DNA from 3 places in the Sphingomonas sp. NY01 genome. Region 3 is predicted to be linked to each of the others. Evidence: riboswitches for the same ligand, from Rfam matches in the RefSeq annotation. Region 3 holds a riboswitch; each other region holds the start of a gene.
The links. A riboswitch is a leader RNA that binds a small molecule or an ion and turns the genes downstream of it on or off. The one in region 3 is predicted to bind cobalamin.

Region 1 (2,261 bases), on a different replicon from region 3:
CTGCACCGCGTCGCTCAGGTCGAGCAGCCCCTGATATTCTATACGCTCGTTGCGGCCATTGCCGCGAAACGTCTCGGTCGGCACCCCGTCCGGATCGATGTTGCGCCGCCGCGTCTGCGTATAGGCATAGCCCAGCCGGTTGCGCAGCCGCCCGTCGAACAGCGCCAAGTTCGCGCCGCCATAGCCGACGAACTGCTTCGACGTGCCATATTCGCGCGTATCGCCAAAGGTGAAGGCGGGTGCGGGAAAGCCGTCAATCTCCGTCCGGCCATCCGAATAGAATCCGCGCAGGTCCAGCGACAGGTTGGTGGCAACGTCCACCGTCACGCTGCCATTGGCGCCGTAGTTGCGATATCCGTCGCGCTCGGTCCCGCCGGCAAAGGCGGACAGGCCGTCGCTGGTGAAATACCCGCCGCCAAGGCTCGCCGCGACCGGCCCCGCCTTGCCCGACACGTTCGCGAACACCTGCCCCGTATCGCGCCAGCCCCCTTCCGCGCGCGCGTTGACCGACAGTGCCTCGGTCGGCTGCCGCGTGATCAGGTTCACCACACCGCCGATCGCCTGGCTGCCCCACAGCACCGACTGCGCACCCCGCAGCACCTCGATCCGCGCGATATTCCCCACCAGCAATCCGCCGAAGTTGAACCCGCCGCCGGGCGCCGACGGATCGTTCAGCTTGATGCCGTCGATCAGTGCCACCGTCTGGTCGGTTTCCGCACCGCGGATGCTGACCCCGGTCTGCGTGCCGATCCCGCCGTTGCGGGCGATGGTCACGCCGGGCGTCTGGCGCAGCAGGTCGGCCACCGCCACCGACTGGCGCCGCGTGATCTCGGCGGTGTCCAGCACGCTTATCGCCTGGCCCACCCGGTCGATCGGTTGCGCGGCGCGGTTGGCCGTCACCACGATGCGGTCGTCGGCGCCCTGCACCTGTTCCAGTCCGGCATTGGACTGCGCGCTCTGGCCCCAGGCCGGCAGCGCGGCGAGCAGCACCGGCGCCGCCAATAGATATCGAATCGTCACAGCTCTTGTTTCCCCCTTCGCGTTCGCAACAGGGGGCACGCGCACGGGCGGCGCCGAACAAGCCCCGCTGCACCCACGCCCCCAAAGACGTCGTCACGCGAGGATCATTCCTCGATCGCCCGGCACACCCCGTCCGCGCGAAGGACAGACCGCGACAGGCAGGTCTCCTGGCTCCCGGGTCAGCGCCGCGCCCGGCCTTCCCGGATCAACTCCAGTGGCATGGGGATGGGCGAGGCTCGCCGGTCACAGTTGCGGGGGCAGCTTCGGATCACGCCGGCCCGGTCCGGGCGTCGCTTCCGAATTCCCTTTTCATCCCGTCTCCGGGAACCTGTCACGCTTGCGCCCTTAGGCGGGGGCGGGCACGGGGGCAAGATGGCGACGACGTTGTTCCTCGGGGGTGCCCGCTCGGGCAAGAGCCAGCTGGCCCAGACCGCGGCGGAGCGCTTCGCCGCGCCGCTGATCTACTGCGCGACGGGCCAGGCGTTCGACGACGAGATGGCGGAGCGCATCGCCCGGCACCGTGCCGATCGCGACGCGCGCTGGACGACGATCGACTGCCCGGTCGCGCTGCCCGCGGCGATCCGCGAGGCCGTGGGCGGTGCGATCCTGGTCGATTGCCTGACCCTGTGGCTGACCAACGTCATGCTCGGCGATCACGACGTCGCTGCCGCCCGCGCCGACCTGCTCGCCGCGATCGGCGAAGCGCGCGCGCCGCTGTTCCTCGTCTCCAACGAGGTGGGGCTCGGCCTCGTCCCCGAAACCCCGCTCGGCCGCACCTTTCGCGACGAGGCCGGCCGGCTCAACCAGGCGGTGGCCGCGGTGGTGGAGCGTGCCTATTTCGTCGCCGCCGGTCTGGCGCTGCGCCTGCAGCCGCCCGATATTTGACGTGCGCGACCCCGCCCGCAAAAGAAGATCATGCCCACCGACAAACGCACCACCGGACGACCCACCCGCGAACAGGCGCAGCAGATCAACGACCTGGTCCTCACCGGCGCGCGCGAGGCCTTTTGCTGCCGCGGCATCGACGGCACCTCGATGGAGGAGATCGCCGCTGCCGTCGGCGTCAGCAAGCACACCATCTATCGCCGCTATCCCGGCAAGATGGCGCTCCTCGATGCGGTAGTGACGCGCGACCTTGAGCGACTGGCCGAGGCGTTCGTCGAGGGCGACGGCGCGGAAAATCCCCTCGCCTCGCTGAAGCGCGCCTCGCGCCATTTCTTTGGCTTCTGCCTGTCGCCCGA
Region 2 (2,261 bases), on a different replicon from region 3:
CGCTCGCCCGCCACGATGCGCTGCTGCTCGGCACCGCCGCGCTCGCCTGGGGGCTGGGCCTGCGCCACGCGGTCGATGCCGACCATATCGCGGCGATCGACAACGTCACCCGCAAGCTGATGCAGGACGGCCAGCGCCCGGTCGCCGTCGGCTTCTGGTTCGCGCTCGGCCATTCCGCCATCGTGCTGGTCGCCGCCGTCGCGGTCGCGCTGACCGCCAACGCGCTCGCCCGGTTCGAGGCGTTCGGACAGGTCGGCGGCGTCGTCGCCACCGGCATCTCCGCCACCTTCCTGTTCGCCATCGCCGCGATGAACCTCCTGATCCTGCGCTCGGTCTGGGCCAGCTTCCGCCACGTCCGCGCCGGCGGCATCTATGAAGAGGCCGATCTCGACATGCTCACCGCCGCGCGCGGGCCATTGTCGCGGCTGTTCCGGCCGATGTTCCGGCTGGTCACCAAAAGCTGGCACATGGCGCCGCTCGGCCTGTTGTTCGGGCTCGGCTTCGACACCGCGACCGAGGTCGCGATCCTGGGGCTTTCCGCCGCACAGGCCGCCGATGGCATGAGCATCGCCACCATCCTCGTCCTGCCCGCGCTGTTCGCCGCCGGCATGGCGCTGGTCGACACCGCGGACGGGGTGGTGATGCTCGGCGCCTATCGCTGGGCGTTCGTGAAGCCGATCAGAAAACTCTACTACAACATCACCATCACCCTCGTCTCCGCGATCGTCGCGATCGCGATCGGCGGGATCGAGACGCTGGCCCTGATCGCCGACAAGCTGGACCTTCGCGGCGGCGTGTGGACGCTGGCCACCGATCTCGGCGGCAGCTTCAACGGCCTGGGCTTCGCGATCGTCGGGCTGTTCGTCGCCTGCTGGCTGGTCAGCTTCGCCATCTACCGGTGGAAGCGGTTCGACGACACGCCTGTTGTCGGCCCCGCACCCGCCCGCTAAAGCCGTGGCCGGGGCGGATCATCCGCCCCGACGCGCGCCGGTGCCCCTCAAGGGCTTTGAATGGGAATGTGGTGCAAATCCACGGCTGTCCCTGCAACTGTAAGCGGAGAGCGCGCGGCACACGCCCCTTTGTAGGGGCAGCCACTGGGTTTCGATCCGGGAAGGCCGTGCCGCGATCGCGACGACCCGTGAGCCAGGAGACCTGCCGGCGCGGTGTCGCTCTTGCCCGGGTCCAGGGGATGGCCAAGGCACGGTTCTCCGTCTGAGCGACGACACTGGATGCGGCCGGGGTCGCAACCGGTGCGTGGCTTCGGACGCCTGCCCCGCGTCCGCCCGGAGTCCGCGTGCCCGCCGTCAGGCAAGCCCCGTCCGTTTTGTCGTTGATGCAAGGCGCGGGCGGAGAATGCACATGCCGGATCTTTCCCCGGATCTATCCAAAGTCCCCGTCACCATCGTCACCGGCTTTCTGGGGGCGGGCAAGACGACGCTGATCAGCCACCTGATCCGCGCCGCGAACGGCCGCCGCCTCGCGGTCGTGGTCAATGAATTCGGCACGCTCGGCGTCGACGGCGACATCTTGAAGGGGTGCGCCATTCCCGATTGCCCGGCGGAAAACATCGTCGAGCTGGCAAACGGCTGCATCTGCTGCACCGTCGCCGACGATTTCGTGCCAACCGTCGAAGCCTTGCTCGCGCTCGACCCACGCCCCGATCACATCCTGATCGAAACCTCCGGCCTCGCGCTGCCCAAGCCGCTCCTGAAAGCATTCGACTGGCCCGCGATCCGCTCGCGCATCACCGTCGACGGCGTCATCGCGCTGGCGGATGCGGAGGCGGTCGCCGCCGGCCGTTTCGCATCCGATCTCGCCGCGGTCGACGCACAGCGCGCCGCCGACCCCGGCCTCGACCACGAAACCCCGCTGGCCGAGGTGTTCGAGGACCAGCTCGCCTGCGCCGATCTCGTGCTGCTCACCAAGGCCGATCTCGCGGGGCCGGGCGGCCTCGCCGCCGCCCGCGCCGTCATCGCCGCGCAGGCGCCGCGCCCGCTGCCCGTGGTCGAGCTGACCGACGGCATCATCGATCCGCGGGTCGTGCTGGGTCTCGGCGCCGCCGCCGAGGACGACATCGCCGCCCGCCCCTCGCATCATGACGGTGCCGACGATCACGAGCATGAGGATTTCGACAGCATCGTCGTCGATCTGCCCGAAATCGCCACGCCCGACGCGCTCGCCGCCCGGATCGAGGCGCTGGCCGCCTCGCACGACATCCTGCGCGTGAAGGGCTATGCCGCGGTGTCGGGCAAGCCGATGCG
Region 3 (2,261 bases):
ATGACATCGCAGACCCGAACCCCCGGCCGGAACGCCTCGGCCAGAATCTCCAGCTTCTCCGCGTCGGACCATCGCCGTCGACCCGATACCCGGCCGACCACCTCTATCCGACCAGTCATACGAGTGCTCGTATGACTGGTCGTAGAACCGATAACTTCCTGCACCGCCCGCACCCTCTTCAAAGGCGGCAAGCATCCCGGCTACCGGCGCTACCGCAAGGCGGCCTGCTGACCACGCTTACACTGGCGGGCGGTATCGTGCTCGAATTAGCTGTCAGCGAGCTCGCCATCATCGGGCGCTGCTCGCAATCGAGGATGGCTGCTCACATTATCCGCTCCGGGCGGATGCCAAAGGCGAGTCCATTTCACGGGCCGGATCGTCCCATTTCTCCGTCTCCAACCGGCCATTTCGGGAATGAGCAATCGGGAACATATTTTGGGAAAACGGCTATTTCCCTGCCGTTCGGCGCGCCTTGCGACCGTCAGCCGTCCCGTTGGAGGTTCCTTTTTGGGAAAGTTTGGGGGGCCGTGTTATCCGATACTACCAAGCGGCTTTGCTCGACCATCTCCATCAACCGAAACCATCGTGAACAGCGCCGTGGCCGCATGTCGTCGTTCCCCGGATATTAAATCCTCGGCGCTCAGATCCACACTGATCCGCACAGAGCTGCGCCCCGTCATCTGTACTCCGGCAGTTAGCTCGACCATCTCCCCCTCCCGGATAGGGGAACGGAAGTCGATCCGGTCAGATGCTGCCATAACCATGACAGCCCGTGCCTGGCGCGTTGAGGCAATGAAGGCCGCCTTGCCCATCATGCGAAGCGCATCGCCACCATAGAGGGTGCCGTAATGGTTGGTCTGGTTCGGGAAAATCATCTCGACCATTCGCAATGGCTCCGCCGCATCATGCGGGACCGTCTCGCCCATCGGCGGCAGAGGGTCTTCGCTTCCGACCGAGACGAGCGTGAAACGGCCTAGCGTACACAGCCGTCGTTCGCCGGATACCGGCGCCTCTGCGATCAGTTCGACCTCTACGTCGAGCGACTTCCGCCCCACCCGCACGACCCGGCCTGTCACCTCGACCATGTCGCCGATCCGGGCTGGTGCCGTGAAATCGATCTTCTCCGAAGAGGCGGTGACGAAGGCCGCGCGGCCATGGCGTGATGCGGCGAGGAAAGCGACCTTGTCCATATGCGCCAGGGCCACACCGCCGAACAGCGTGCCGTGATGGTTGGCATCGCCCGGGAAGACCATGTCGATCAGCTGGATGGAAGTGCTGCGATAGTCCTGTGGCATCCTGGTCCTCAATCATGCGCGAGGATATCCAGACGCCAGCTACCAGCGAGAGAGTTACACCTCTCCCGCAGCAACGCAGCGGCCAGACCGGGCACCCCGCCGGTGGTCGTTATGGCGTCGAAGGCAGGTCTCCTGGCTCGCAGGTCGTCGTCAAAATCCCGGCCTTCCCAGCGCCAAAGCGCCAGTGACACACGAGGGGATTTCTACTCGCCGCTTACAGTTGCGGGGGCAGCATCGGCATTGAACCGATTTCCCGTCTTAGCCTTCGGCCATCCGGCGAAGGAACCTTGACCGTGCCAGGGTCGCAGGAAACGTCCCTATAGGTCAAGACCAGGGGGGATTTTCGACACCGCATGGCACAGTCGAAGTCATCACGATCACGACTGCGCTTCGCAGGAGATGAAGATATAAAGATATCTTTATATCAACGTTGACACCATCGGGCTAATGGTGTTGAACGGATATGTCGAGGTTCCCCATCCCAGGCGTGGCGATGGGGCTAAGACGGGAAGTCGGTGGTGTCCTTCGGGGCAGAATCCGGCGCTGCCCCCGCAACTGTAAGCGGCGAGTGGCGGCTCCATTTCGTGTCACTGGGCTCCCGCAAGGAGCCTGGGAAGGCCGGAGCCACCGCGTTGACCCGTGAGCCAGGAGACCTGCCTTCGACGCCATAACGTTCCTCGGACGGGGGTTCCTCCGGTGGATCGCGCTTGATGCGACGGTCCGTGGCTTGCCGCCATCCGGGCCTGTTCACGCCTTGCGCGATTTCGCCTGACCTCCCGCCCGTAAAGCCAGGGTTGAGTCATGACGAATAGCGGGTTTACATTCTCGATCAGCAGTATCCCGTTCGACGAAAACTATCGTCCGGCCGACAACACGCGCATCACTACCAACTTTGCCAATCTCGCGCGCGGGGACAGCCGCCAGGAGAATTTGCGCAACACGCTGATGATGATCGACCATCGCTTC

Region 1: linked by a shared signal. The riboswitch ahead of NPJ82_RS06205 (TonB-dependent receptor) and the one ahead of NPJ82_RS16920 (acyl-CoA thioesterase) in region 3 are both predicted to bind cobalamin.
Region 2: linked by a shared signal. The riboswitch ahead of cobW (cobalamin biosynthesis protein CobW) and the one ahead of NPJ82_RS16920 (acyl-CoA thioesterase) in region 3 are both predicted to bind cobalamin.

The regions. Positions count from the first base shown of each region.
Region 1 is NZ_CP101722.1:1,239,835-1,242,095, reverse strand. Features, by position in the region: gene NPJ82_RS06205 (TonB-dependent receptor) at 1-1,020, opposite strand, end outside; cobalamin riboswitch at 1,160-1,367, opposite strand; gene cobU (bifunctional adenosylcobinamide kinase/adenosylcobinamide-phosphate guanylyltransferase) at 1,393-1,905, shown strand; gene NPJ82_RS06195 (TetR/AcrR family transcriptional regulator) at 1,936-2,261, shown strand, end outside.
Region 2 is NZ_CP101722.1:368,294-370,554, reverse strand. Features, by position in the region: gene NPJ82_RS01865 (HoxN/HupN/NixA family nickel/cobalt transporter) at 1-950, shown strand, start outside; cobalamin riboswitch at 972-1,175, shown strand; gene cobW (cobalamin biosynthesis protein CobW) at 1,360-2,261, shown strand, end outside.
Region 3 is NZ_CP101723.1:221,288-223,548, reverse strand. Features, by position in the region: gene NPJ82_RS16925 (transposase) at 1-119, opposite strand, end outside; gene NPJ82_RS16920 (acyl-CoA thioesterase) at 531-1,295, opposite strand; cobalamin riboswitch at 1,400-1,600, opposite strand; cobalamin riboswitch at 1,748-1,971, shown strand; gene NPJ82_RS16915 (DUF1852 domain-containing protein) at 2,097-2,261, shown strand, end outside.